Regions from separate parts of the Candidatus Symbiobacter mobilis CR genome, predicted to be linked through region 2. Evidence: predicted binding sites of a transcription regulator. Region 2 holds the regulator's gene; the other holds the start of a gene.

Region 1 (15,004 bases), 700 kb from region 2:
AGTGAAGACATACTTCGGCAGTTACTATCATAGAAACCGTATTGCCACCGTTTCTCAAGAGTTTCTCCACCTTTTTATTTACTAATTCACCATTACAGACAGGACATTTTTCAAATGGTTTCATGTTTTCACCCTAATTTTCCAGTCAATCCAGCGCTTTGGATCTGGACGATACACTGTAAGTAACACAACCCATAAATTATCTGGATTGTAACCCCATACACTATGAATAGGTTCTCCAGTAAAATTTTTACCAAATACAAGACAGCTTGGGTATGGCCTGTCATTTGGATAATCTTCAATAATTTCACCCTTTATTACTGAGTAATAAATTTCATCGAACGCCAAATCATCATTTACCGCTTCTTCATCAGCGTGATCTGTTATGCGAACTAGACTTCTTTGGATTGCAACAATAATATCAGTAATATTCATTATTTACGAAACATATTTACTTAATTTGCGTTATTATCCAAAATAGCGCAAAAGTTCTAGAGCATATTATCGATGTTCGCATTCGTCCACTTTGCACAAGCGTCGTCACATTTATCTTACGCAGATATCTACAGTCTATGGCTTGCGGCAAGCGGATAAAGATATTTGTTTGTGACTCGTATTAGATAAGACATCCCATCGTCCTTGTATTTTCCAAGCCAGTTCAGCCAGCGAATCTGCTCTTGGCTTAATTTTTCAGAAATATCCTTTACCTCCAAAAAATGCAATACACCGTCGGCAAACCCTACGATATCAGGGAGTCCGTTGGGTCCTGATTTGCATAACTCACAAATCAATTCATTTTTAAGCTCGCTGGGAACGAATCTATCAATCAAGTCAATTCTTGCTAGCGTCTCTTGGTAATAATATGTTTTACCATACAGACAGACTCCATTTGCATACCCAGAACAACCATTGATTTCTGTAAAGTTAAATTTACGGATTTTTGTGTAATTTCCGCATACTGGACATTTTTTTGGCGGAATGAATGATTTGTAACTTTCCTGCTCAAGCGCCAATTGTTGCAGTACACCAGCCCATGTTGTCGCGCCCACTCTGCAAGCTATTTCGTAAAGTGGTTTCTTGAACGGTATATTCCTGTTAGAAAACCAAAATTCCAAATATTTATTTGCCCATTGCTGCTGACAAACTTTTTCTGCTTGTCCACGAGTGTTGTGATAGGCTTCGTCATAGATAATAATCTCCGAATAAAGCTGCGCATTCACAATGCTATCCACTACTCCATGAGTTTCAATCTAGAGGATATCCTGCATCAGTCTGAAATTCTACGCATGAGCCAGTTTCGAAATGGACATCGAATCAGCATCAGGTAGACCATGCCAGCCAGCTCGACTTTCCAATGCTTTTCACTGATGTATCCATCCTCAATCCCGTCAGCACAATCAACCATCAATGCAAGCTCCAGCGCAGCACAGCCACGTATGCTGGAATTTTCCCCATCACTCCCCCTCCCCATCCCCCCCCACCGGCGCATGCACTCCCATATGCGCCGCTTGTTGTGCATGGATCTCCCTTTGCCGCGCTGTATCCGGCAGCAATGTCCGCACTACAACAAAAAATATCGGCACAAATACTACCGCCAGTGTTGTCCCCGCAATGATTCCGCCAATTACTCCGGTGCCAATGGCACGCTGGCTTGCGGAACCGGCTCCCGTCGCCAAAGCCAATGGCAGTACGCCGAGCGTGAATGCCAGCGATGTCATCACGATCGGGCGGAATCGCAGGTGCGCGGCTTCCAGCGCCGCTGTGATCACCGCCTTGCCTTGGGCGTGCAAGTCTTTTGCAAATTCAATGATCAGAATCGCGTTTTTGGCGGATAGGCCGATGATCGTCACCAGCCCCACCTGAAAGTACACGTCATTCGTATACCCGCGCAGCAAGGTCGCCAGAATCACCCCGAATACCCCCAGCGGGACGACCAGCACCACCGCAACGGGGATGCTCCAGCTTTCGTACAGCGCAGCCAAGCACAAAAACACCGATAGCACCGCAAACCCGTACAGCAATGCCGCTTGCGATCCGGCCACTTTTTCCTCGCGCGAGGTGCCCGTCCACTCAATCCCCATCCCCTCCGGCAGTTGCGCGGCCAGTCGTTCCATCTCCGCCATCGCATCGCCCGTGCTGTAGCCCGCAGCAGCCTGCCCGCTGATTCGCATCGCCGGGTAGCCGTTGTACCGCACCGCCTGCATCATCCCCGTCACCCACTTCGTCGTCGCCACCGATGACAACGGCACCAATTGCCCAGAACGGTTGGGAACGTGGAACCGCAACACGTCTTCCCCCTGCATCCGCGCCAGCGCATCGGCTTGCACGATCACCCGCTGCATCCGCCCCGCGTTCGGAAAGTCGTTGACGTAGCTCGACCCCAGCAGTGCCGATAGCGTGGCATGTAGGGTGTCGATGTCCACCCCCAGCGCACCCGCTTTGTCCCGGTCGATGTCGATCTGCAACTGCGGCGCGTCTTCCAGCCCGTCGGAGCGCACATGCATCACCAGTTTGCTTGACCCTGCCAATTCCTGCAGCCGGTTGCGTGCGCTCAGCAGCGCATCGTGCCCCCGCCCGCCCCGGTCCTGCAAGCGCAGGCTGAACCCGGACGACGACCCCAGCTCCGGTATCGGCGGCGGGTTCAGCGGGAAGATCGACGCATCGCGAATGTCGGCCAGCGCCCCAAACGCCCGCCCCGCCAGCGATTGCGACGAGTTCTCCGATCCCGGGCGCTGCGCCCAGTCCTTGAGCGTGACAAACGCCAGCGCGGCGTTCTGCCCCTGCCCCGAAAAGCTATACCCCAGCACCGTCACGATCCCTTCCACCTGCGGCTGTTCGAGCATGTACTTCTCGACCCGCTCGATCACCGCCAACGCACGCTCCTTCGTCGCCCCGGCAGGCAGTTGCACGTTGACGAGCACGTTGCCCTGGTCTTCGTCCGGCAGAAAGGCCGAGGGCAGGCGGTGGTACATCCACCATGCAGCAATGGCGATGGCCAGGTACACCGCCAACGTCCGCCCCGCACGCGGGAACAACCGCGCAACGCCCCGTTCATACGACCGCGCCACCCGCGAAAAACCCCGGTTGAACCGCCCGAAGAACCCGCTGCGCGCCAGATGGTGCCCCGCCTGCACGGGCTGCAACAGCGACGCGCACAACGCCGGCGTAAACGACAACGCCAAAAACGCCGAAATCGCGATCGACACCCCCATCACGGCAGAAAACTGCCGGTAGATATTCCCCATCGACCCCTGAAAAAATGCCAGCGGAACGAAGACCGAAATCAGCACCACCGTTACCCCCACCACAGCGCCGGAAATCTGCCCCATCGCCTTGCGCGTGGCTTCCGGCGGCGGCAGTCCTTCCTCGCTCATGATCCGCTCGACGTTCTCGACAACAACGATCGCGTCATCAACGACGATGCCGATCACCAGCACCATCGCGAACATCGTCAAAACATTGATCGAAAAACCCATCCCCAGCAACGCCGTACACGTTCCCAGCAGGGTGATGGGAACGACCAGCGTGGGGATCAGCGTATAGCGCCAGTTCTGCAAAAACAGAAACATCACCAGAAACACCAGCGCAACCGCCTCGACCAGCGTGTGCAGCACCTGCTGCAGCGAGGTGGCCACGAAGCGCGAGCTGTCGTAGGGAATCGACCAGCGCACCCCTTGCGGAAAGTAGGCTTGCAATGCGGTCATCCGCTCCCGCACGGCCTGCGCCGTCGCCAGCGCGTTGCCGCTGGGGGCAAGCTGTACGCCAATCCCCACGGAAGGCTGCCCATTCAGCCGCGCCGATGTTGCATACGCCTGCGCGCCCAGCTCGACACGCGCCACATCCCGCAGCCGAATGTGCGAGCCATCCGGGTTCGCCCGCAGCACGATGCGTTCAAACTGCTCCACATCGCCAAGCTGCCCGACCACGACGACTGCCGCAGCCGTGCCTTGCCCGGCCAAGGCGGGCAGAGCGCCGACTTCCCCCGCAGGCACCTGGACGTTTTGGGCGCGAATCGCCGCCAACACCTCCGCCATCGATAGCCGCAGCCCGACGAGCTTGGCGGGGTCGATCCACACCCGCATCGCCCGCTCTGTGCCGAAAAGCTGTGCCTGCCCCACGCCGGGAAGGCGCTGCAACTCGGGCACGATGCTGCGCGCTGCGTAGTCGCCGAGCGCAACGGGATCGACGGCAGGGTTGTCCGAAGACAGGATCGTGAACAGTAGGAAATTGCCACGCGCCTTGTCCACCCGCACCCCTTGCTGGGTCACTGCACTCGGCAGTCGCGGGGTTGCGCGGGCAAGGCGGTTTTGCACATCCACCTGCGCCAGGTCGGCATTCGTGCCGGGTTGAAAGCTCAGCGTGATGCTGCCGGTTCCATTGGCCTGCGCGGCAGATTCCATATACACCAGCCCCGGCGCGCCGTTCATTTCCTGCTCGATGATCGACAGTACGCTGTCGTCGAGCGTTTTGGCCGAGGCACCGGGGTAGGTTGCGGAGACGACGATCGTCGCCGGTGCCACGGGCGGATATTGCGCAATCGGCAACTGGGTGATGGACACCGTCCCCGCCACCAGCAGGAACAAAGCGATGACCCACGCGAAGATGGGCCGGTCGATAAAGAAGTGGGCCATGCGCTTACCCTCCCGCCGATGCGGAAGACGCAGGCCGCGTTACCGCCGCCGGTGCCGATGAGGGTGCCGATGAGGGTGCCGATGCCGACGCCGCCTTCCAGGGAACGGGCTGGACGACCGTCGCCCCGCGCAGTTTCTGGAAGCCGTCGACGACGACTTGCTCCCCTGCCCGCACTCCCTCGCGCACGATCCATTGCCCTGCGTGCTGTCCATCGGTACGGTCAATGCGCACCGTGCGCTGCGACACCTTGCCATCCTGCGCGACGACCATCACGGTATCGCCCTGTGGCGAGCGCGTCACCGCCTGCTGGGGGAGCAAAAACACGCCGCGCAACATCTCCCGTTCTCGCTGCACCCGCACATACATCCCAGGCAGCAACACCCCTTGCGGATTGGGGACGACGGCACGCAGGGCCACTTGGCCATTGCCGGGGTCTACGGCAGCCTCCGCAAAAAGCAGCCGGGCCTGGTACGCGCTTCCGTCTTCCAACAGCACACGTACCTCTTGCCCGGAACCGGGGGCAGAGCGCCCCACCATCCCCGGCACGGCAGCATCGGAAAAATCGACATACAGGGGGTCGATTTGCTGGATCAGCGCAAGCGGGGTGGCGTCCCCCTGCCCAACAAGCGCTCCCTCCGTCACCAACGCCCTACCGATGCGCCCCGCAATCGGCGCCGTGATGTGCGCGTAGCCAAGCTGAATGCGTGCGGTTTCCACGGCGGCACGTGCCAGGGCGACATCCGCAACGGCCTGATCGCGGGCGGATTCGACAGTGATCCGGTCTTGCTCGCTCACCACCCGAGCTTGGGACAAAGCGCTGTAGCGGACATGCCGCGCACTCGCCTGCACAAGGTTGGCCTGTGCCTTGGCCAAGGTGGCCTGCGCACTCGCCAGCGTTGCGCGGTAAAGGCTATCGTCCAAGTCGAAAAGCGCTTGGCCTGCGCGCACATCGCCGCCTTCGACGAAATGCCGACGCTCTACGATCCCAGCCACGCGCGCGCGCACCTGCGCCGTTCGCGAAGCCTGCAAGCGGCCAGATAGCTCGACCGTGGCCCCCACATCGACGGGCGCCAGCGCAAGCACCCCAACTTCGACGGGATGCCCGCCACCCCCACCCTGCTCAGGTCCCGTTCCCTGCGAACACGCCAGCAGAAACGCTGCGGCGCAAGGCGCGATGCTCCAGCGGAACCGTTCCCATACCCACCGAGATGCCATTCCATACCCCTTACCTGTGCCTAGCCGTGACGATCCGCACAACCCTTTGCCCTGCATGCCGTATCTCCAAAAAATGCCAAAAAAAGCCCGTACAAAGCGGGCACACTGCCCTCACAAGGGCTACGCGAGAACGAAAAAACCGATGGCTACAATGATTTGAAAGAGTTCCTAATAGCTCTCTATCTAGTTCTCTATCTTTTGCTGTGCGGGCTGTCTACTGCTCTACGCTCCACATCCGGAATGGCTGATGCCACTGTCGCTGATAGTGATGGTTCTCAGAATCACTGGAATCACTGGAATATATCCCCCAGTTTTTCCCCCAGCTTTTTCACTGTTTTCTCGCTGTTTTTGTGCGATACGTCGTACCTCTGTCAAGATGTCTGCGGGGGTTTTGGGCTGCGGATATTTCTGGCGCCCGTCATGCGCAAATGCCTTTTTCCAGGCATCGGCTGTTACTGCAGGGAGCATGGAATCCATGTGTAGTCACCACACCGGCTCCGGTGCTGCAGTCCCGCTCCCACTGAAGTTCGCCGCGCCTACTGCGCGCCCGACAACAGGGTCATACCCATGACTTCCCCTACCCTGGATCGCGTACTGGATGCCGTGTTGCGCATCGACGCAGACCTTGGTGTCAAGTTCGTTTCGGAACAAGGACAACGGTGGCTGGGATGCACCGACCCAGCACAACCGGCGCCGATCCCCCGCACGTTCCTCGACATCCTCCACAAGGACGATGCCGAAGTGTTTTTGGCAGCCTGCCATGGCACGCCCGATTACTTCACCTGCGATGTGCGCGCAGTGCGGCAAGGGCAGGAATCCTGGATCAATGTTCGGGGCTACCAGCTTCCCGGTATCCAGCAGTACGCCTTGTGCATCATCGACATCTCTGCCTGGAAGGCGGATGAGTCCGCACTGCGGCACGCCGCCGAGCACGATGCACTGACCGGGCTACCCAACCGGGTTTTTTTGCGCAAGACCGTTGACCAATACATCCAGGCTGGGTGTCCGCTGTTCTCGCTGGCCATGCTCGACCTCGACGGGTTCAAGACGATCAACGACTCTTTCGGGCACACCGTGGGCGACGCCGTACTCGTCGAAACGGCCAAACGCCTGCGCAAAGCCATCCGCCCCAATGACCTACTCGCCCGGCTTGGTGGGGACGAGTTCGTTTTGTTCATGAATGGAAAAACCGCCGACGATGCCAAGGCGGCCATGCAGGACATCCTGTTCGCCATCGCACGTCCCTACGACACCTCTCCGCACAGCGCCTACATGGGCGTGAGCATCGGCGTCGCGGAATATCCCCGGCACGGCAGCGACTACTCCATGCTGCTCAAAAATGCCGACAACGCGATGTACCAGTCCAAAGGCGAGGGGAAAAACCGCATCAGCATCTTCCTTCGCCCCCCGGAAAGCGTGGACTTTTCGATCCGCGCAGCCATCCACACGGGGATCGAAGAAGGCGAGTTCTTCATGGAGTTCCAGCCGCAATTCGATGTGCATCGCCGCCTTATCGGCGCCGAAGCGCTGATGCGATGGAAAAGCCGCACCTTCGGGCGGGTTGCGCCAGACCAATTCATCCGCATTGCCGAAGAATCAGGTCTCATGCCCTTCCTGGGCAGATGGGCGCTTCGCTACGCATGCCACCACTTGCGGGAATTCCGCAAACACATGCCGTCATTCGTCATGTCCGTCAATGTCTCGCCACTACAGTTCGAGGAAGCGTCTTTTGACGACAGCGTGCTCGAAGTCGTTGCGGAAACGGGGATCGACCCCGCTTTCCTGATCTTGGAAATCACCGAATCGACCCTGATGCATAGCAAAGAAAAGACGCAGCTCGCGTTGGAGCGGCTGTGCAAGCAGGGAATCCAGTTTTCCATCGACGATTTCGGTACCGGCTTCTCCAGTCTGGCGTATCTGACCCGCCTGCCTGTCACGAGCATCAAGATCGACAAATCCTTCGTCCGGGCCATCGAACCCCCGTCGTACCCTGGTGGCGCAAACCGCAAGCTCATTGCGGCGATGGTGAACCTCGCACACAGCATCGATCTGCTGATCGTTGCCGAAGGCATTGAAGATGAAGAGCAATTCGGCTTCATCCGGGGCGTTGGATGCAACCTCTTTCAGGGATACCTACTCGGCAAGCCTATGCCTGCCCCCCAGCTCCAAGCGCTGCTGCAAAACCGGCCCAAGGGGGTGGCATGAACAACGCCGTGCTCGACAAGCTCTATGCGGAGATGAACCAGTCCCGTGGCGTCCCGGCCCTGGAAAGCACCGTGATGTCGATCCTGGGTTCCTTGCACAACATCCGTGTACAACCGGATCACATGGCGGGGAAGATCGTGCAAGACTTTGCACTGACCCAAAAGGTGTTGCGCCTGGCCAATTCCCCCATGTATGGCCCTTTTGCTCCAGAAACCTCGTCGGTCACGAACGCCGTGCGCGTCCTCGGGTCAGACGCGCTGTTGCATGTAGTGCTCAACACCTCAATGGCCACGAACGAGGAGATGCAACAGCGGGAATGCCTGGCCAAAATCCTGATGGCTTCCGACCTGGCGCGCAACCTCTGTGCCCAGCGTGCCGAAGCTGTCTCCATCGCCACCCTGATGGTCGATCTGGGCAACCTGATGACCACCACCTTCCTCCCGGAAGAAAGTGCGCTCGTACACCAAAAAGTTGTTTCGGGCGCAGAGCAGGATGTTGCAGCCATCGACGTGCTTGGCATGACCCACCAGCAAGTGGGCATTGAAGTAGCGCGTCACTGGGGGTACCCCCGGTCGATCGTCTCGATCATCGACGGTACCGGAGACCCCACCCTGGTCGGTGTGGCGCGGTTTTCCAACGAAGCCTCCTCGCTGATCCGCGACGGGAGAACCAGCGAGGTACATCACCTCGTCAAGCGTTTGGAGCTTCCCGGCATCGACAAATCTTCGGTCCTAGGATGGATCGACCGCAAGCTCGACGAAGGCACCCTGACCGACCGCCGCTCCCGCTCCGTGACCAGGGAATCCCAGCTCGAACAGCTCCACAAGGATGTGCAGCAATCAGAATGGACAAGCATGGAATCGCTCGCCGGCGCCATCTTTGCCGGGCTGCACCAAATTCTGCACTCCGCGCACTGCTTGCTGTTCACCAAAATGCGTTCGGGCGATTTCCGTATCTGTTATGGGTACGGCAAAGGCATCGACGAGCTACGCAGCAAAATTCGCATTGCGACGACCGAACACCATACGACGGCGTTCCACGCGGTCATCCGCAACAACGTCGATATCTCGATTGCGGACGTCACCAAGCTCAAGCCCAGCGCCCTGCCCGACGGCTACACAACCCTGCTCCCCGAGATTCGCCGTTTCGTCATCCTGCCCATCGCGAACAAATCCGTCTCCGGGCTGATGTACTGCGACTGGGATGGAACGAACACCATCGGCCAAGCCGATCTGGTCGTGGTGCGCAAGCTGCGCAATCTGTTCCTGCCGTTCTTCCCCGCCTGACTTTTCATAGAGCCTATTGCCCTCGCCTAGCGGCAAAGGGTGGTGCTTCGTCAAGTGCAGGTGAGGGCTGCCGTGCATCGGCAAACATCGGCCTGCCGAAATACAAGGTTCCATGTCGGCGCACCCCATGTTGCCTATTCCGGTGTGGTACCTGCTTTGGTACAAACACGCACTCCCACCGTACACGTACAGATTGCCCCACCATGTCCTGCCGCCTGCTCACCCTTCTAGCCCTGCTCACTCCCCAAAAGCCGCTGACCATCGCATTGGGCTGGGTGGCGCGATGGCGTGCCGGGAAGTTGTCCACCGCGTTGATCCGATGGTTTGTCCAGCGCTATCAGGTCGATATGACGCAGGCACAGCATCCTGACCTTTCCCACTACGCCTGCTTCAACGATTTCTTCACCAGGGCACTGCGCCCCGAAGCACGTCCCCTCGCGCCTACAGGGCTGCTGTGCCCGGTGGACGGCACGGTCAGCCAATGCGGGCGCATCGAAGGCCGCACGATCCTCCAAGCCAAAGGCCACCTGTACGACAGCAAGGCGCTACTGGCAGGAGACCGCGCGCTGGCAACGCAGTTCGAAAACGGGTTCTTCGCCACCCTGTACCTCAGCCCACGCGACTACCACCGCATCCACATGCCCTGCGATGGCCGTCTGACCCGAATGATCCATGTGCCTGGGCGGCTGTATTCGGTCAACCCTGCCACCGCCGAGTGCATTCCCAGCCTTTTTGCGCACAACGAACGTGTCGTCTGCGTCTTTGAAGGCGAACGCGGAACCTTTGCGATGGTGCTTGTCGGCGCGACGATCGTCGGCAGCATCGCCACGGTCTGGCACGGCGTGGTTAATCCCATCCGGCCCGGCACCGTGCGCCAGTGGCACTACCCCAAGCCCACGGTCACACTGCGCCGGGGGGAAGAAATGGGCCGATTCCTGCTCGGCTCGACGGTCATCGTCTTGTTCCCCGCCGTGCCCCTGCAATTCCCCGGGGCATGGCAGCCGGGGCGCCCCGTTCGCATGGGGGAAGTCCTAGCCACCGTTGGGAACCAGTGATCCCCCTACGCATCCTCACGTCACCACAGGCAATGCATCACACCAGGTGATGTAGCGCAGAGGATCGGTTCGCGACGCGCGCAGCCCAGCAGCGATCTCCTCCCTGGCTTGCTGATTCACCGGTGATAGCGCCGAACCACCCCGACGACGACGCCCCAGACACGCAGCTCCGCCCCATCACGCAAGGCAATCGGGGGGTACGCGGGGTTTTCCGGGCGCAGCTCGATCTTGTCCGAACGCCAGTACAGGCGTTTGATCGTGTACTCGCCATCGACCACCGCGACGATGATGTCGTCGTGCCGGGGAGAGAGAGACCGATCCACGACAACTTTGTCCCCCTCCTCAATCCCCGCCCCGCGCATCGAATCCCCGCGCACCGAAAAAACGAAGGTGGCCGGCGGGTTGTGAACGAGGTACGCATGGAGATCGAGTTCTTCCTCCACGTAGTCCTCCGCCGGAGAGGAAAACCCTGCCCGGAGCCGGTGCGACAACCACCGCAACCCGCGTGCCCGAACAGCCCGAACTGCCAACCCTGACGGCCTATGGCCCAAAATGTGTGCTTTGCAATGCATGGTAGTACTGTATTTTTGTACAGTATAACCATGCATCACAGCGTACTTTTCCGCACGCAGCCCCGCCCCCTAACTGCTTGCAGGCCGTACCCACTCCATGCCAGGCTTGCCGTACCAATAGCCGTTGCAGGGCCTTCCACCCATCAGCGTGGTGACTTCTTCCATCGCATCCACAACAGGGGTGTTCCCGTCGATCACCGTGCGGAACAATTCGACGATGCGCAAGGTGTGCTGGGATTGCGGGCTGACGCGCACCGCATGAACCCCCATCGCACGCAGTTGCATGCATTCGCCGAGCAGGGAGTGGACGTGGTCGGATTGCGTCTGGATGCCGTTGAGTACGAGAAAGGGCGCATCCTCCCTGGTACGGACGAGCAGCCCGTCCGGGTGGTCGATGCAGCGAAAACGGCAATCGTCCTTGGGCACGTCGTAGTGGCGTGCGGTGAAGCAGCGTGCAGAAAACGCCAGCGGCAAGCGGCCAAACGCAAAGACTTCAGTCTGCACCGTCGCCCCCCCTTCGGACAACACCAAGGCCAAATCGGCCTGCCCCATTTCCAGGGGAACCACCCAGCGCTGCGCTCCCGCCCGCACCATCCATTGCAGCGTCGGCAGGTTGTAGATGTTCAGATGCGGCCCGGCGACGAAAGGGCCTTGGCCATGCAGGCAGCCCACCGCGCCCATATCGTTGGCTTCGACCAGAAACACCCCGTTTTCGACGACCTTGCGCATCGCCGCAACGTCGGACCCAGACTCCAGCAACACCTGGGTCGATAGGACAACTTCCTTGCCCGCCTGCCGCAATTCCTGCGCCAGCGCAAGCCAGTCCGCCAGCCGCAACTCGTGGCGCCGCGAGCAGACGGCCTCCCCCAGGTAGACGATGTCCACGCAAGACTGGGCGACGGCTGCATAGAAACGCAACACGTCCTGGCGCGGCCAGTAGTACAGCAGCGGGCCTAGTGCGATATGCATGGGTCGCTCTACTGGTTGCGTTATCGATGGAGCTATCGGTCGCTGCATGAGAGGTGTATCGGTCGATCCTGCATCGCCTATTTCCACGGGCGGTGGTACGCGCCCAGGGTGTGCTGCTGGCCTTCGGCAACGCGATCGAGCGCAGCCACCCACTCGGGCCGGGGTGCATACCGCGCAGGGTTGCGCACACAGTCATCGATAGCAGCGCGCCAAACGGCTGCCACCTGCGCCACATAGGCCGGGCTGCGCTGGCGGCCTTCCACCTTGATGGCGCGCACCCCGATACGCAGCAATTCCGGCAGCAATGCCAAGGTGTTCAGGCTTGTCGGCTCTTCAATGGCGTAGACATTGCGCTCCCCCTCCACATCGAAACGGCCCTTGCACAGGGTGGGGTAGCCTGCGCTTTCCCCTGGCGCGTAGCGGTCGATCAGCACACCGTTGAGGCGCGACTCCCTCCCCTGTTCCGTCTCGATCCAACGCACTGCCTTGGCGGGGGAACATACGCCGTGGGTATTGGGGGCCTCCCCCGTCACATACGAGGACAGGGCGCAGCGGCCTTCGACCATCACGCACAGGCTCCCGAATCCAAAAATCTCGATCTCGACGGCGGTTTTGTCGAGCACCTGTTCGACTTGCACGATCGAGAGCACCCGGGGCAACACCGCGCGCGCCACGCCAAAGTGCCTGCGGTACAGCTCGATGGCCTCGTAGTTTGTGGCCGACCCCTGCACGGACAGGTGCAAACGCAGTTGTGGATGGCGCCGCGCTGCGTATTCCATCAGCCCCGGATCCGCCAAGATGATGGCATCGACGCCCCGCGCCGCAGCCTGATCCACCGCGTCCTGCCACACCTGCACTGCCCGGGCCTGCGGGTAGGTGTTGAGCGTCACAAAGACCTTGCAGCCGCGTTCTTGCGCATACCGCAAGCCTGCTGTCATCGACGCCGCGTCGAAATTCAACCCCGCGAAATTGCGTGCGTTGGTGGCGTCTCGAAAGCCTAGATACACGGCATCCGCCCCGGCATCCACCGCTGCTTTCAGCGCGGGCAAACTGCCTGCGGGACATACGAGTTCGATGGGCACGGCAGCAACGCGCCTATGGCCCGCTTGCGAATCGGCTGAAAAGGTCATCCTCTATTCTTTTGGTAGCGCCTGCACGGCACCCCCGGCAGCGCGGGAATTCTATCGACGGGGTTTGGGGAACTGCATAGAGCGGAAGGTAAGATCGTTGTCACATTTCTGCCGTGGTGGGCTTGCCCTTTGCAGCAACTCCCACCCCGCGCTCCTTCAGCGCCCGCACCATGTAGCGGGCTTTTCTTTGCTGATTTGCCCATTCCCTCGTTCCCCGCACCATGCCCCAACGTACAGACCTTCACAGCATCCTCGTCCTGGGCGCAGGCCCCATCGTCATCGGGCAAGCCTGCGAGTTTGATTACTCCGGGGTGCAAGCATGCAAGGCGCTGCGTGAAGACGGGTACCGCATCGTTCTGATCAACAGCAACCCGGCGACGATCATGACCGACCCAGATACGGCCGACGCGATCTACATTGAGCCGATCACCTGGAAAACGGTCGAGAAGATCATCGCCAAAGAACGACCCGACGCGATTCTGCCGACGATGGGGGGCCAGACTGCACTCAACTGCGCGATGGATCTTTGGCACAACGGGGTGCTCGACGCCTACACCGGCGCTGCCACAGGCCGCCCGATCGAACTGATCGGCGCCACCCCCGATGCCATCGACAAAGCCGAAGACCGCCAGCGTTTCAAAGAAGCGATGACGCAAATCGGCCTGGAGTCTGCGCGGTCGGGCATTGCGTACTCCCTCGAAGAAGCGTGGGCCGTGCAAAAAACCGTGGGGTTTCCCGTCGTCATCCGCCCCAGCTTCACGCTCGGGGGTACCGGTGGCGGCATTGCCTACAACCCTGAAGAATTCGAGGAAATTTGCAAGCGCGGCCTTGATGCCTCCCCGACCCACGAACTGCTGATCGAAGAGTCGTTGCTCGGGTGGAAAGAGTTCGAAATGGAGGTGGTTCGTGACAAGGCGGACAACTGCATCATCGTCTGCTCGATCGAAAACCTCGACCCCATGGGGGTACACACCGGGGACTCGATCACGGTCGCCCCCGCACAGACCCTCACCGACAAGGAATACCAGCTCCTGCGCAATGCATCAATGGCCGTGCTGCGCGTCATCGGCGTCGATACGGGCGGTTCGAATGTGCAGTTTGCAATCCACCCCCAAACCGGTCGGATGGTCGTCATTGAAATGAACCCGCGCGTCAGCCGCTCCAGCGCATTGGCTTCCAAAGCGACGGGCTTTCCTATCGCCAAAGTGGCAGCCAGGCTGGCGGTGGGCTACACCCTTGATGAACTGCGCAACGACATCACCGGCGGCGCAACGCCCGCCAGTTTCGAGCCGACCATCGACTATGTGGTCACCAAAATCCCGCGTTTCGCGTTCGAAAAATTCCCTACGGCAGACCGTCGACTCACCACGCAGATGAAAAGCGTGGGGGAAGTCATGGCCATCGGCCGCACATTCCAGGAATCGTTCCAGAAAGCCTTGCGCGGGCTGGAAGTCGGCGTCGACGGGATGAACGAAAAAACCCAGGACCCCGAAGTGCTCGAACGCGAACTCGGCGAACCCGGCCCCGAGCGCATCTGGTACGTGGGGGACGCCTTTGCATGCGGCTGGAGCGTCGACCGGGTACACGAGCTGACGAGCATTGACAGGTGGTTTCTCGTGCAGATCGAGCAGATCGTCCGCATCGAGCTGGAAATCGAGCGCCTGCCCAGGCCTGCCGTAGGTACTGCGCTGGACGCCATCGACGCAGCTACTTTGCGTGCGCTCAAAAAGAAAGGGTTTTCGGACAGACGCCTGGCACGGCAGTTCGGCACGACCGAGGCCGCCGTGCGTGCGCGCCGCCACGCTTTGGGGGTGCGCCCCGTTTTCAAGCGCGTCGACACCTGCGCTGCGGAGTTCGCCACCCACACCGCCTACCTGTATTCGACCTACGAGGCCGAAGGCGCCGAATGTGAGGCGGCACCGAGTGACCGCCCCAAGATC
Region 2 (15,004 bases):
TGGGGTGCGAACGGGGGCAACGTGCTGGGGGAAATCTGGCGCGGTTGGAGGGGATCGAACCCACGACCCTCGGCTTCGGAGGCCGATACTCTATCCACTGAGCTACAACCGCGCTGCCGTTCCGCGATAGCGCCGATGTACTGGCGCGCCGGGAACGAAGAGGCGGCATTCTACGGTTCGCCTGCCTTCGTGCGGGAATACAGGAATACAGGGAAATACAGCCAGTGCTGCATGGTGCCGCACTGGCTACCATCCTAGGTTTTTCATCCTCGATTTATCGTACGAAAGGACAACGATGCGATTGATTTTGTTGGGCGCACCGGGGGCAGGCAAGGGAACGCAGGCCACTTTTTTGTGCCAGAAATACGGCATTCCACAGATTTCCACCGGGGACATGTTGCGTGCCGCAGTGAAAGCGGGGACTCCGCTAGGGCTGCAGGCCAAGCAGGTCATGGACGCGGGGAACTTGGTCAGTGACGACCTGATCCTCGCACTGGTTCGCGAACGCATCGCACAAAGCGACTGCGAGAGTGGTTTCCTGTTTGACGGTTTCCCCCGGACGATCGCGCAAGCGCAGGCGCTGCGGGATGCCGACGTGCATATCGACATCGTGCTCGAAATCGACGTGCCTTTCGATGCCATCGTGCAGCGGATGAGCGGACGGCGAGCGCACCTGCCTTCCGGGCGCACCTACCATGTGGAGTTCAACCCGCCCAAGGTGCCGGGGATCGACGATGTGACGGGGGAACCACTCGTACAGCGCGACGATGACAAGGAAGAAACAGTGCGCAAACGCCTGGAGGTGTACAGCGCACAAACGCGCCCCCTGGTCGAGTACTACACCGCCTGGGCGCAGTCCGAACCAGGGCGTGCGCCGAAGTACCGCGCAATCAGCGGACTAGGCACTGTGGCGGAGATCACCGCGCGAGCGCTGGCAGCGCTCGAATCCTGAACCTCCGCAGACGGGAAAGGGGTTGGTGGCACGGGAAACGGCCATGACTTCCCGGATTCAGGGCTTCGGCACCCAGTCATCGACACACAAATACCGGTTGAAGACCCCGCCCTGCAAGGGCGGTGCGCCGTAGCCCGGGCCTGAAGGCCGGTTCTGGATGGTGTGCTGGCCGTTTCCGCCTTGTCACCGTGCATCGTGCGCCATGCAATCCAGCATCATTGCCACGCGGGCTTGCACGGCAGTCAGGCTGTCTGCATGGGAAAAGGCCATTCCGGCATGGGGAACGATGGGGCCGCAGCGGCTGGTAAGCACCACCCGCACTCCAGCATCGCAGGCGCGGCGCAATGCGGCTTCCATCGCATGGTGCAGCGTGCCGTTGCCCGTCGCAGCGACGACGATGCCACGCAATGGGGGCGTGTCGCCACCACTATTGCGTAGCAAGGCATCGATCACGGCGGCGCTTCCCCCTGCATAGCCCATCACGATCTCGACCCGAGGCCATGCGTTCGCACGGATTGCACGATCCAGTGCTTCTCGTGGCTGGGTGGCAGGCGCTGCGGGCCAGGGGCGCAACGCACGCAGTCTGCCGTTTTCCAGATACCCGAGTGGGCCTGCATCGCCGCTAGAAAAAGCGTCGAGCCGGTACGTGTGCGTCTTGCGCACTTCCACAGCCGCGTGTACTGCCCCGGCACACGCCACCATCACCCCGTGCGCCCCTGCGGTAGCAGCGAGGGTGAAGGCATCGTACAGATTGGCTGGGCCATCGCTGCCCAAGGCGTCGAGCGCACGCATCGCGCCCGTGAGCACGACAGGCTTCTGCGAGGTCAGCGAACCAGGCAAGGCCGCGTGCAGAAAGTAGGCTGTTTCTTCGAGCGTGTCCGTGCCATGTGTCACGACGACCCCGGCAACCTCAGCGCGGCGCAGGTGGTCGACGATGCGCTCGTACAGCTTGGCCCAAAGGCAAAAGTCCAAGTCTTTGCTGTCGATGTTCGCCACCTGTTCGGTACGCAACGCAAACCCGGCAGGCAGTGCGGGTAAGGCAGCAACGAGCGTATCGATGCCATGGCGTGCGCTGTCGTATTCGGCGGCGAGACGGGGGTCGGGCTGGGAGCCAGCAATCGTTCCCCCCGTTCCGAGTACTACGAGGTTTCGTACATGGTTCTGCATGGCTTTCTGCATGGTTTCTCGAAACTCCCTTGCCCGCAGACGGGAGAGGGGTTGGGGGTAAGGAAAACGGCCATGACTTGCCTGATTCGGGGCATCTGCGCAAAGTCATGGCCGTTGATTCTGGGTGCGCGGCACAATCCCGCGTTTTGTATTGATGTAGGGCCGGTGTAGATCGGTCAATGTACGGCCAGCGCGCATGTCTTCTTCCCCAACGCTGACGCCCTGCCAACGCAGGGTGCTGGATTTTCTGCAAGACACCATCGTTCGCACGGGGGTACCGCCCACGCGGGCGGAGGTAGCCACTGCGCTGGGTTTTCGGTCGGCCAATGCTGCGCAGGAACACTTGCAGGCCCTTGCGCGCAAAGGGGTGATCGAATTGGGGCAGGGGTCTGCGCGGGGCATCCGCATCCCTGGTCACTGCCCCGGTCACTTCCCCGCAGACGAGCCGATGGGGGCAGTCTGGACGTTGCCACTGGTGGGCCGCGTGGCGGCGGGGCTGCCGATCCTTGCACAAGAACACTTGGAGGGGAGCTATCCCGTCGCGGCAGGGCTGTTCGCGCAGCGGCCCGACTATTTGCTGCGCGTGCAGGGTACGTCGATGCTGGGGGCAGGAATTCTGGATGGGGATCTGCTGGCCATCCATGCTTGCCCCGAGGCGCAGACAGGGCAGATCGTTGTGGCGCGCATTGGTGAAGAGGTCACGGTCAAACGACTGGTTCGCACCGACCGCATGATCGAGCTTCACCCGGAAAACCCGCAATACCCGGTGCTGACTGTGACAGCAGAGCAGCCCTTCGCGATCGAAGGCATCGTCGTGGGGTTGATCCGGCCCGCAGTGCGCAAGTAGGCGCAGTCCAGTCCGGTCAGGAGCCAAGGGAGCAAGGACTCAACAAGGCTCCAGCCAGGGCGTCAAGGCCGGTAATTCGGCAGCCCGGACCAGAGTACGTCGAGGTCATGGAAGTTCCACTGGGTGGGATCCTCGCGCTGAACGATCTTGTCCGTGGTCTTGGGGTGCGACAGGTCGATCAGGGCGGGTTCAAAACGCAGCCCGGACTTGGTCGAATAGAACACCTTGACGATCGGCGCGGTGAGCGTTCCGCTGGATTGTTCGACGACCACGCCGATCCGCCCCGACGCAAGCCGCACGAGGGACCCCACCGGGTAGATCCCCATGCTTTTGACGAAGTACTGAAAGATACGCTGATCGAAGTGGGTGCGCGTCCATTCGGCCATTTTTCGCATCGACTCAGCGGGATCCCAGCCGTTTTTGTAGGGGCGGTTCGACGTGATGGCGTCGTAGACGTCGCAGACGGCGCCCATCTTGGAGAAGAGCGTGATTTCTTCGTCGCGCAGGCGCTTGGGGTAGCCCGATCCATCGACCTTTTCGTGGTGGTGCCAGACGACGTCGAGCGCGATGGGATCCATGCCTTCACTGCGAAGCAGGATGTCGTGACCCTCCCCGGGATGGGCCTTCATCTTCTCGAACTCTTCCTCGGTGAGCTTGCCGGGCTTATTGAGGATCGATTTGGGAACAGCGACTTTTCCCATGTCGTGCAACAAGCCGGCCAACCCGCAGGAGCGCGTCGTTTCTGCACCGAGATCCAATTGCCGGGCCAGCGCAACCATCATTGCGCACACGGCGACCGAGTGCATGTAGGTGTAGTCATCCGCCGTTTTGAGGCGCGCAAGGCTGATGATTGCGCCAGGATTGCGCGTGATGGAATCCGAGATTTCCTCAACGAGTGCGTTGGCGCTTTCCGAATCGACGGCATTGCCGAGCCGCACTTCCTCGAACATCGACTGCACGGCAGTCTTGGATTCGATGCAGATGCGCGCCGCGCGTTCTACCTCCTTGGCCCTGGGCGTAGGCGTTTGGTTGCGGCGTGGAATGGAGACGGGTTCGAGGGGAGAACTGGCGCTATCGAGCGCCTGAGTGACCTCCGCATTGGCCTCTTCTTCCGTGACGGCGCTTTCTCCCTGCGCGACGTCAAGCCCCAAGGCAGCGTCAATCCAGACTTCGCGGATGCTGCTGGAACGAATCGCTTCGAGATCCTTGGGATCGGTCAGGACGAACCCGGTGCGCCAAAACGGATGCTCCATCCAGGAACCGCAGAATTCCTTGACGTGCATCCCCAGTACGAGTTGCTGGACACCGATGCGTTTGAGCATGGCAGCCTCACCCGACGAGACAAACTCAGCGTGCTTTGCGGGGTTTGCGTCCGCCCGCATGCGGCGGGGCGCCTCCGCCACGGGGAGGCTTCCCCAGTTGCAGGGAATTGACCAGGCTGCTGAGCCGTTGCTGGAAAAGCAAGTCGATTTGCTGGACGATGCCCTCCAGCTCAGTGCGGTCGAAATGGCGTTCCATCAGCTCGACGACGTCTTGCACGAGCAGGTCGCGTTGCACTTGCATGATCGACCCCGGATCCGGGCCGATGAAGAGCAGGAAAAAATCGTCCCGCGTGGGGGGTTCTTCCTCGTCTTCCTCGTCGTCTTCCTCGTCGTAGCGGGTGTCATAAAACGTGACTTCCAGCACAGCGCCGTCGATGGAAAGATCGTTGAGGTTCATGCACATCTCGTCGAGGGCTTGGCGGAAGTTTTCCGCGCCGACGACGGTCCAGCACATCTGCAGCAGATGCTGGTCTGCGATGAAAGCGATACCGGGTTCATCCTCGTAGCAGCTCTGCGCGGCAGCCCACAGGGAGGGCGATCCCGTGTAGCGCCATAGGGGCTGCAAGGCTTCCTCAAGGTGGGCAGGGCCTACGTCCCGGCGCAGGGCCACTTGGCCATGGACATGGATTTCGAGGGGGGATTCGTAATGAGGCATGGCGAGAGTGTACGAGACCCCTCGCCAACAACAGTGCAGGACATCCCGCGAATACACTGCCCGTCCCAGCAGAGGGAGTAGAGGGACCTGCGGGATGCAATCTGCTGTGTGTACAAGGCTCCCAGTGCAAGATATGGACGCCCTCGACGACCCCGACGCTCTCGACCCCGATCCCGACGGTTCCAGCGGCCTACTTGGTGGCGACGAACCCGACGCAGCCGCTGCCCAACCGATGGACGCCAACGCTGCGGCGCGAGCCATGGAGGCTTTCGACCGGTTGATGGCCTCGAACCCGGCGTTTTGTCAACGTCCTGGGCAGCGCGCCATGGCGCAGCGCATCGCAGACTCCCTGCACGACGCCACCCCGGGCAATGCCCGCCGGGCCATCGCCGTGATTCAGGCCGGGACGGGGGTAGGCAAGTCTGCCGCGTACCTTGCCACCGCAGTGGGGCTGGCTTTGTCTTGCAATACGCGCGTCGTGGTGTCGACCGCCACCGTGGCATTGCAAGAGCAGCTCTTGCACAAGGATTTGCCCGCCCTGGCCGCAGCACTCGACGTGCCTTTGACGTTCGCCTTGGCCAAAGGCCGTGGACGGTACGTGTGCAAACTCCAGCTCGAACGCTACGCCGACGCGGAGGGCGGCAGCTTGCTCGACTGGGCCGAAGACGGCACCCCGCAGTCCGAGGGGGAGCCGCGTTCCCGCAGTCAGACCGCCCAATTCGAGCGCCGGATGCGGCTGTACCGTAGCTTGGCGCAGGCGTTGGCCGAGGGGGAGTGGGCAGGAGACCGCGACACCTTGTCGCAACCGATGGACCCCGCAGACTGGGCGCCTATCGCAGCCGAGCGCCACACCTGCACCGCACGCCACTGCCCCCGATACCGGGATTGCTGCTACTACAGCGCCAAGCTGGCGTTGGTGCAGGCACAGGTGATCGTCGCCAACCATGACTTGATCCTGGCTTCGCTGGGAATGCGTGCGCTGCCCGATCCGGACAAATGCATCCTCGTTTTTGACGAAGGCCATCACCTGCCTTCGGTAGCGCTGGAACGCTTTGCCAGCGCGATGGACGTGACGAATCTGCGTTGGCTTGATCGCTTGCCAGGGGTGCTGCACAGTGCGGCGCGAGAGATGGAACACACCCCGTCCATCGACGTTTCGGCTACGGCACTGCAACTGCGGCGTGCGATGCAAGACATCGCGCGTGCCTTGCAGGGTCTCGTCCCCATCGCAACGACTGCGGACTCTGCGACCCATCGCTTCCCCAACGGGGTGTGGCCCCAGGAGTTGGTCGAACCCATGGCGCTGACGCAGGAACATGCATGCACCTTGCTGCACGAGCTGACAGAGCTGGGCGCCGCGCTCAAGCGCCAGGCACGCGACAACCCGACGCAATCTGCCGACTGCGCCGCACGCTACGCCAATCTCGGGCAAATGGCGTCCCGGCTGTCCGGCGTGGCGCAGGCAGCAAGCATGTTGCTGGCGCCGGAAGAACGCTCCGTGGCCAAGTGGGTCGAAGCCAGCGCGCCGTCGGGCATCGTGACCCTGCGCATACATGCAGGCCCCCTCTTTGCCGGAGGGCTGCTGCAAGAGCGGCTATGGAACGTTGCGCAGGCGGTCGTCATCACCTCGGCCACGCTGACGACGTGCAATAGCTTCGACTACTTTCTGCGCGAAACAGGATTGCAGGGGCTACCGCAGGTGTCGGCCCTCGCTGTGGACAGTCCTTTCGATTACGCCCGGCAAGGGGAGCTGGTCGTCGTCGCCACTGCGGCAGACCCACGCAATGTCGAGGCCTACACGCAGGAGGTGGTGCAAGCCCTGTTGGCGGATCTGCGCGAGGTCGAACGCGGAGCGCTGGCTTTGTTCACGTCCCGCACGCAAATGCAGGCGGCGGTCAATGCGCTCGACGAAGCGTTGCGCGAGCGCGTGCTCGTCCAGGGTGACATGGCCCGCCCCCGCCTGCTGGAACGACACGCAGAGCGGATAGCCGCAGGGCAGCCGTCGATCCTTTTTGGCCTGCAATCGTTCGGGGAAGGGCTTGACCTGCCTGGCCCGCTGTGCGAGGTGCTGTATATCGCCAAACTGCCATTCGCACCGCCGACGGATCCCGTCCAGGAAGCGCGGGCCGAATGGCTGCGCAGCCGGGGCGGTGATCCCTTCCACGAGCTGGTTGTCCCGGAAACCGGCATTCGCCTTTTGCAATGGACCGGCCGTGCCATTCGCACGGAAACCGACCGCGCCCGCCTCGTCTGTTACGACAAGCGCCTGACCCACACCGCGTATGGCCGGCGCATCCTGGCTGGTCTGCCACCGTATGCGAAGGTGCAGCGAAACTGCTGAACAGCGAGTGACTCCTGGCGCAGTACATTCCTGGTGTCCATCGCATTGCTTCCCCCTCTAGAACCTATTCCAGTAGGGGCTGCGCCATCGCATTGCACGCGGCGGCGGTGCTCGGAATCCTCATGTACCGTAAGTACATTCCGGTTCCTGCGCTCCGGCGCCACGCACACTGCTTCGGCTCGCCTGCCTACTGAAATTGGTTCTTAGCCTTTCCTCCAGCACGCCCATGCACTTTCGCCCCCGCCCCCTGGAAGAGCCGGAAATCAACCTGATTCCTTTCATCGACGTGCTGTTGGTGATTCTTATCTTTTTGATGCTGTCGACGACGTACAGCAAATTCACCGAGCTGCGTATCGAGTTGCCCGTGGCGGATGCGGATGCGCAGCGCAACCAGCCACGGGAGATCGTCGTCGGCGTGGGCAGCGAAGGGCAATACAGCGTCAACCAGGTTCCCGTGGGGAGCCGCACCGTGCCGGAATTGGTCGAGGCGCTGCGTGCAGCGGGAGGAGATTCCAGCACCGTGCTGGTGATCGCTGCGGATGCTGCGGCCAAGCACCAGTCCGTCGTCCACGTGATGGAGGCGGCGCGCGGGGCTGGGCTGTCGCACATCACCTTTGCCACGCAATCGGCAGGTCGCTAGGGGTTGTGGGCAGACGGGCAAAGCCATAGAGACGTGCGAACGAGTCGGTTCCGGGCGGCCATTGAGCATCGCATGCGTGCGGCGTGGCAAGGGCGTGGGTGGTGGTGCCGTCTGCTGTGGCCTGTTGCCTGGTGCTTCGGTCTGCTAGGCGCCGTCCGCCGATGGGCGTATCGGCAGGGCTGGATGCACTGTGATCGGCTTCCCGTACCTGTGATCGTCGTCGGCAACGTCGTCGTCGGCGGTTGTGGAAAAACCCCGTTGGTGCTCGCCATCGTCGAGCATCTGCAAGCGCAGGGCCGGGTAGTCGGCGTGGTATCCAGGGGCTATGGTCGGCGCGGCGATGATTTTGTGCGTGTCACTGCCGATGCCGATCCGGCCGAGGTGGGCGACGAACCCCTGTTGATTCACCGTCGTACTGGCGCTGCCGTGGTCGTCGGCGCCCGGCGTGTACACGCTGCGCGGATGCTGCTGCATGCAGTGCCGGAGATCGACATCCTGGTCTGCGACGACGGCTTACAGCATCTGGCTCTGTGCCGCGATGTGGAGATTGCCGTATTCGACGACGGTGGCGTGGGGAATGGGTGGCTGCTCCCCGCAGGCCCGCTGCGGGAACCCTGGCCGCGTGCCGTCGACCTCGTCGTACATACGGGGATGCGGCCCGCTTTTGCCGGTTTTCGGGCCGTGCGCAGCCTTGCCGACGAAGCCGTCGATGCGCAAGGGCGTACCCGGTCGCTCTCGCTGCTTGCACAAGACGAAGCCGTGCAGGTGGTCGTGGCGATTGCGCAGCCACAGCGGTTTCTGGACATGCTCCAAGCCCGGGGAATCCGCCCAGCCACGGTATGGCGCCTGCCGGATCACGACGACTTGCGCGGGGTAGTACAACGGCTCGATCCGGCAGCGCCGGTGGTCTGTACCGAAAAAGACGCCGTCAAGCTGTGGACGCTGCGCCCCAACGCCTGGGCAGTGCGGTTGCTGCAAGCCCCGGAACCGGCTTTTTGGGCTGCGCTCGACGCATATTTGTACACACTGCGGAACGACAAAAACGGGGAAATACACGGGGAAATACGCACACGGCAACCTTGATGTGCAACCCCAAAAATGCCATAGCCTGATCACGTCACAGACGCTGGGGCGGTGGGGCATTTGTCCTCATGTTGTGTAGGCCCCACCCCCCCGTCCAATCCAGCATGGGCGCGGGATCGAACAGTACACTTTCTTTCCTTTTTCCTGCTTTCCCCCGTTTCCTATTTCTGCTTTGTAGAGGTTCCCCATGCTGCAAAAACTATGGTCGATGGTGCTGCTCGTTGCCGTGCTGGCTGCTTGCGGCAACCAGGAGTCTGCTGTCCCTGCGCAGACTGCGCCAGTCGTCACTACCCCCCCTGCTGTAGTGGCAAGTGCTGCATCGGATTCAGCCAGCGCTCCCGCTGCGGATGCCGAGGCGAACATGGAACCGAATACGGAAGAAAAAGTACTCAATATTTACAACTGGCCTGACTACGTTCCCGAAGGAATGATCGCCGCCTTCGAGAAAGAAACCGGGATCAAGGTCAACTACGACACCTTCGAGACGAACGAAGCCCTGCACGCCAAGCTCGTCGCCGGCAACACCGGGTATGACATCGTCGTTCCCGGCTCTGTGTTCGCCAAGCCCCAAATCGAGGGCGGTCTGCTGCAGCCCTTGCAGAAAGGCCGGATCAAAAACCTCAACAACCTCGACCCAGGCCTGATGGCCACCTTGCTCAAGGCCGACCCCGACAACAAGCACCTCGTCCCCTGGGCATGGAGCTTCACCACGGTCGGATGGAACAAGACCAAAGCCCTCAAGGCGCTGGGGAATATGCCCATGCCCGACAACGCATGGGATCTCGTCTTCCAACCCGAATACACGAAAAAGTTGAAGTCCTGCGGCATCGCGTACCTCGATTCGCCGACGGAAATCCTGCCTGCCGCACTGCATTACATCGGCAAGGATGCGTATTCGAACGACCCCGCCGACTACAAGCTGGCTGCCGAGATGCTCGCGAAAGTGCGCCCCGACGTGCGGATATTCAGCTCGACGATGATTGACGACCTCGCTGGCGGCAAGGCTTGCGTGGTTATTGGCTGGGCTGGCGACATCAATATCGCGGCCCGTCGTGCCAAGGAAAACCAATCCAAGGACGACATGGAGGCCTTGTTGCCCAGCGGTGGCGCGTTGATCTTCTTCGACACCATGGCCATCACCAAGGATGCCAAGCATCCCAAGAATGCCCATGCATTCATCGATTTCTATCTGCGCCCGGAAAACTCCGCGTGGGTCACCAACGCGATGAACTATCCGACAGCCAATCGCGCTGCCGTGTCGAAAGTCAACCCCGACATCGCGCAGAACAAAACCATCTTCGTTCCTTCGGAATACTTCCCGAAGATGGTGCATCCCAGCAGCTTCAGCAACGAAGCGCGGGAAGCCCTGGCCAGCACCTACAACGCCTTCAAGAAGGGCAAGTAGGCTCGATGGTTCCCCGGTCTAGGGAAGACGGGCCTGCGCGGCCCGCAGGGATGCCTGCGCCCGAGGTACGCCATGGCGGCTAGCGGCGCAAACTATTTGGTGACCGAGCAGCTCTGCAAGCATTTCGACGAAGTGCTTGCAGTCGATGACGTAGGTCTGTCGATCGCCAAGGGGGAAATTTTTGCCCTCCTGGGCAGTTCCGGGTGCGGCAAATCGACGTTGTTGCGGATGCTCGCAGGATTCGAGGAGCCGTCTTCCGGGCGCATCCTGCTCGGTGGGCAGGATGTCGCGCCGATGGCGCCGCACGAGCGGCCCTTCAACATGATGTTCCAGTCCTATGCGCTGTTTCCGCACCTGGACGTTTGGGAAAACATCGCCTTCGGCCTTAAGCGCGAGGGCCTGCCCAAGACAGACATCGCGACAAGGGTGGGCGAGATGCTCGACCTCGTGCAGCTCGCGCCCTATGCGCGGCGCAAGCCACATCAGCTTTCCGGCGGACAGCAGCAGCGCGTGGCCTTGGCCCGCAGCCTGGCCAAAAAACCCAAGGTGTTGCTGCTCGACGAACCGCTGGGTGCGCTGGACAAGAAATTGCGTGAGCAAACGCAGTTCGAGCTGGTCAATATCATCGAACAGGTCGGCGTGACGTGCGTGATGGTGACGCACGACCAATCCGAAGCCATGACGATGGCGAACCGCATCGCGGTGATGAGCAAGGGCCGGGTGTTGCAAGTCGGCCCACCGGGGGAGGTCTACGACCACCCCGCCAACCGTTTCGTCGCCGATTTCATCGGCAGCGTCAATCTGTTCGACGGCAAGCTCAGCGTCGATCTGCCTGATCGGTGCGCCATTGCGACCAGCCTGGGGGATATCCACGTCGGGCATGGAGTGGGTGGCGCGGTCAACCTGCCGGTCTCGATCGCCATCCGCCCCGAAAAAATCGAAATCGCCAAAGTTCGGCCCGATGTCGGCTGCAATCTGTTCCACGGTCAGGTCAAGGAAATCGCGTATTTCGGCTCGTACATCACGTACATCGTCGTCGTACCGGATGGGTCTCGCGTCAAGATCACCGAGGCCACCACGTCCCGCCACGAACTAAGCCACATCACCTGGGAAGACGAGGTCTTCTTCTGGTGGAGCGACAGCGCCGGCGTGGTGCTGCGCGACTAGCAGGGTTGCCCCGTGGGTTGGACTGCGCTGCGGATTCCTGTGCCGGGCAGGCGCTTCGTCATCGGGGTGCCTTTTGCCTGGCTGTTGCTGTTCTTTCTGTTGCCGTTCCTGATCCTGCTGTACATCAGCTTCGTGGACATGGGCAACGACATTTCCCCGTTCAAAGCGATATGGAACACCGAAACGGGGCTACTCCACCTGAAATATCAGAACTACGGATCGATCTTTCGCGCTCCCGATGGCGACGGACTGTTCCAGACGATCTACATCGAAGCCTATCTGCGATCGATCTGGTACGCGTTCTGCACCGCTTTGCTGTGCCTGGTCATCGGATACCCCTTTGCCTACTTCATCGCACGCTGTGCTCCGGGTGTGCGCCCCGCATTGCTGCTTATGGTGATGCTGCCGTTCTGGACCTCGTTTCTGCTGCGCGTCTATGCATGGAAGGGCATCCTTGCCGACCAGGGCATGCTCAACCAATTGCTGCTCTGGATGGGGCTGATTGCGGAACCATGGCAAATGCTCTATACCGATGTGTCGATGCTCGTCGGAATGACCTACGTCTACCTGCCCTTCATGGTGCTCCCCCTCTACGCCAACCTCGTCAAGCTCGACTTTCGGCTGCTCGAAGCCGCCAACGATTTGGGCGCTTCCCCATTCCAAGCGTTTTGGCTGGTGACGGTTCCACTATCCCGTGCGGGGATCGTCGCGGGGTCGATGCTCGTGTTTATCCCCAGTGTGGGGGAATTCGTCATCCCCTCGCTGCTTGGCGGGTCGGAAAACCTCATGATCGGGCGGGTCGTCTGGGATGAAATGTTCACCGCCAACAACTGGCCGCGCGCCTCGGCCTTGGCGGTCGTAATGATCGTCCTGATCGTCATTCCGCTGGGGTGGTATTACCACGTCAATGGTGACACGCCTGCGACGCGCCACTAACAGGGACTACGCCATGTACCGAGGATGGTTGCGGCACCTGGGCAAGGTTTGGATGCTCCTGACCTACCTCTTTCTGTATTTGCCGCTGTGTTTCATGATCGTTTTCTCGTTCAACAGCACGCGCCAGGATGCGGAATTCACCGGTTTTTCCTGGCGCTGGTACCAGGCGCTGTTGGAAGACTCCAGGATCGTCGACGGCTTCTGGCTGTCCGTCGAGGTGGCTGCCTTGTCTGCCGTGGCATCGGCATCGATGGCCACGCTGGCAGCCTTCGTGCTCGTTCGGTACCGCAGATTTTGGGGAAGGACCGTCTTTTCCGGGATGGTGCATGCCCCCTTGGTGATGCCCGAAGTCGTGATCGGCCTATCGCTGCTATTGCTGATGGTCGGGGTACAGAACGTGCTGGGCTGGCCGCAACGGGGAATGTTGACCATCGTGTTGGGGCATACGCTGCTCGGCATGGCCTATGCGACGGTTGTCATCCAATCCCGGCTGCAAGACATGGATCGCACCATCGAAGAAGCGGCGATGGATCTGGGCGCCAAGCCCTACCAAGTGTTTTTTCTGGTGACCATGCCCAACATCTTGCAGGCCATTCTTGCTGCCGCGTTGTTGAGCTTCACCCTTTCTTTTGACGATGTGGTGATCTCGGAATTTCTCTCCGGGCCGGGTGTCAGCACCTTGCCGCAGGTGATCTTTGGTTACGCCCGCCGTGGCATCAACCCGACGATCTACGCCGCTGCGACGATTCTGATCGTTTCGGTGACGCTGGTGACAGTGACCTACAGCGTGTGGGTGGCGCGACAAGCTCGCCGACGCGAGCGCGAAATTGCCGCCGGGCAAGCTGCAGAGCCTGTGGGTGCCTCCTAGCAGCCTGGGACACAAGCACAGCGGGGCGGCTGGCCGCCACAGGTGCCCCGCGTAGAATGCCCCGTGATTTCTGGGCCCGCCTTTGCGCGGGTTCTGTGTTTGTAGAGCGTGTTGGCCGCAGTAGGTTGTGGTGTGGGTAGTGGTGAGGGTTGTGGCGGTACGTTCCTTTTTCCTCGGACTTACGCAAAACCGCCCCAGCATCGTTCTACCCATTTGCCGTACTGCTTGGTACTGTCTGCGTGGGGATGCCTAGTTGGGGCAATGTTGCGTAAGTCCTGTTTTATTGGATGCAGGCATGTCGATGTGGTGGTTCCGGCGCGGTGTCGCCATCCTGGGGTTGCTGGGACTGTGTGGGGGGTGTGCATACGCTCCGGGAATGTTCGTTGGTGCTCGGGTCGATCGGACGGAGCCTCCCGGCGGCTGGTTTGCGTCCCGGCAATCCGTCGCCCAGCAGTCTGCGGGCAACGTCGTGGATGGCCCGTCCCCAGGGGTATCGTCGGCGCAAGCCCCGCAGCTTGCACTCATTCCGATCACGCCCGAGCTGATTCGGCAACAGCGCTCGCAGCGCCCGGTGGCCGTTGCGCCGGATGTCGAGCAGTTGTTCGCAGAATCACAGCCCTATCGCATCGGCGCCGGGGACATCCTCGGCATCACCGTCTGGGATCACCCGGAACTCTCCCTCTCGCAAGGCACGTCTGCCGAAGCCAACACGACCACTGGGGGGTACACCGTTAGCCCGCAGGGGAAGATCCAATTCCCGTACATCGGCCCCATCGACCTACTGGGACGCACCGAATACGAAGTACGCGACCTGCTCGCAAGCAAGCTGACCAAGTTCGTCAAGAACCCCCAAGTTACTGTGCGTGTGCTGTCGTACCGCAGTCGTCGCGTCTACATCGATGGTGAGGTGCGCACCCCCGGCCTGCTGGCGATCAACGATCTGCCCATGTCCCTGCCGGAGGCTGTAGGGCGCGCCGGGGGATTTACCGCATCGGCCGATCTATCTGCGATCGAAATCACCCGCGAAGGCAAGACGACCACGGTCAGCCTTCCCCTGCTCACGGAAAGCGGGGTCAACCCGGCAAAAGTGTTGCTGGCGCCTGGCGACCTGGTTCGCGTTCCTCCCCGTTCGGAAGCCAGGGTCTACGTGCTTGGCGAAGTGCTACGCCCCAACACCCTGACCTTGCGCAATGGCCGGTTGACGCTCAATGAGGCCCTTTCGGAATCGGGCGGGGTCAGCCCGGTTTCCGGGAACCCGCGTCAGGTTTTCGTCATCCGCAGCGCAAACACCGCGCAACCGGAGATTTATCACCTCGACGTGAGTAGGGCGGCGGCTTTTGCGCTGGCCGAGGGTTTCGAGTTGCGCGCGCGGGATGTGGTGTATGTCGATCCCGTTCCCCTGGTACGCTGGAACCGCGTCATCAGCCTGATGCTGCCTAGCGCGCAAGCGATCACGACGACGCGCGACGCCACCGACGCGCTGCGCCAATGACGTCGATTCTCACCCTCTGTCTCGGCAACATCTGCCGCAGTCCGCTGGCGCAAGTGGTGCTGGCACGGCAACTTCTCGGGCATTCCGTCTCCTCGGCTGGGTTGTCCGCGATGGTGGGGTATGGTGCCG

Evidence for each region. The regulator LexA, encoded in region 2, represses DNA repair genes until DNA is damaged. The targets are predictions, from matches to a motif close to ACTGTATNNNNATACAGT.
Region 1: CENROD_RS00570 (LexA family protein) is a predicted target of LexA. The motif match lies at 10,972-10,989, and genes of this name have one in related genera.

The regions. Positions count from the first base shown of each region.
Region 1 is NC_022576.1:124,850-139,853, reverse strand. It holds gene CENROD_RS12875 (YgiT-type zinc finger protein) at 1-124, opposite strand, end outside; gene CENROD_RS12870 (DUF4258 domain-containing protein) at 121-435, opposite strand; gene CENROD_RS13410 (VRR-NUC domain-containing protein) at 564-1,220, opposite strand; gene CENROD_RS00595 (efflux RND transporter permease subunit) at 1,455-4,631, opposite strand; gene CENROD_RS00590 (efflux RND transporter periplasmic adaptor subunit) at 4,636-5,847, opposite strand; gene CENROD_RS13405 (hypothetical protein) at 6,070-6,324, opposite strand; gene CENROD_RS00585 (putative bifunctional diguanylate cyclase/phosphodiesterase) at 6,415-8,052, shown strand; gene CENROD_RS00580 (HDOD domain-containing protein) at 8,049-9,338, shown strand; gene asd (archaetidylserine decarboxylase) at 9,542-10,393, shown strand; gene CENROD_RS00570 (LexA family protein) at 10,510-10,923, opposite strand; gene CENROD_RS00565 (U32 family peptidase) at 11,035-11,934, opposite strand; gene ubiU (ubiquinone anaerobic biosynthesis protein UbiU) at 12,012-13,064, opposite strand; gene carB (carbamoyl-phosphate synthase large subunit) at 13,286-15,004, shown strand, end outside.
Region 2 is NC_022576.1:2,415,198-2,430,201, reverse strand. It holds tRNA gene CENROD_RS09945 (tRNA-Arg) at 37-112, opposite strand; gene adk (adenylate kinase) at 296-952, shown strand; gene CENROD_RS09935 (asparaginase) at 1,136-2,119, opposite strand; gene lexA (transcriptional repressor LexA) at 2,316-2,966, shown strand; gene CENROD_RS09925 (cyclic di-GMP phosphodiesterase) at 3,029-4,288, opposite strand; gene CENROD_RS09920 (DUF6806 family protein) at 4,314-4,943, opposite strand; gene dinG (ATP-dependent DNA helicase DinG) at 5,077-7,284, shown strand; gene CENROD_RS09910 (ExbD/TolR family protein) at 7,511-7,924, shown strand; gene lpxK (tetraacyldisaccharide 4'-kinase) at 7,958-9,007, shown strand; gene CENROD_RS09900 (extracellular solute-binding protein) at 9,195-10,412, shown strand; gene CENROD_RS09895 (ABC transporter ATP-binding protein) at 10,485-11,579, shown strand; gene CENROD_RS09890 (ABC transporter permease) at 11,592-12,515, shown strand; gene CENROD_RS09885 (ABC transporter permease) at 12,529-13,383, shown strand; gene CENROD_RS09880 (polysaccharide biosynthesis/export family protein) at 13,679-14,875, shown strand; gene CENROD_RS09875 (low molecular weight protein-tyrosine-phosphatase) at 14,872-15,004, shown strand, end outside.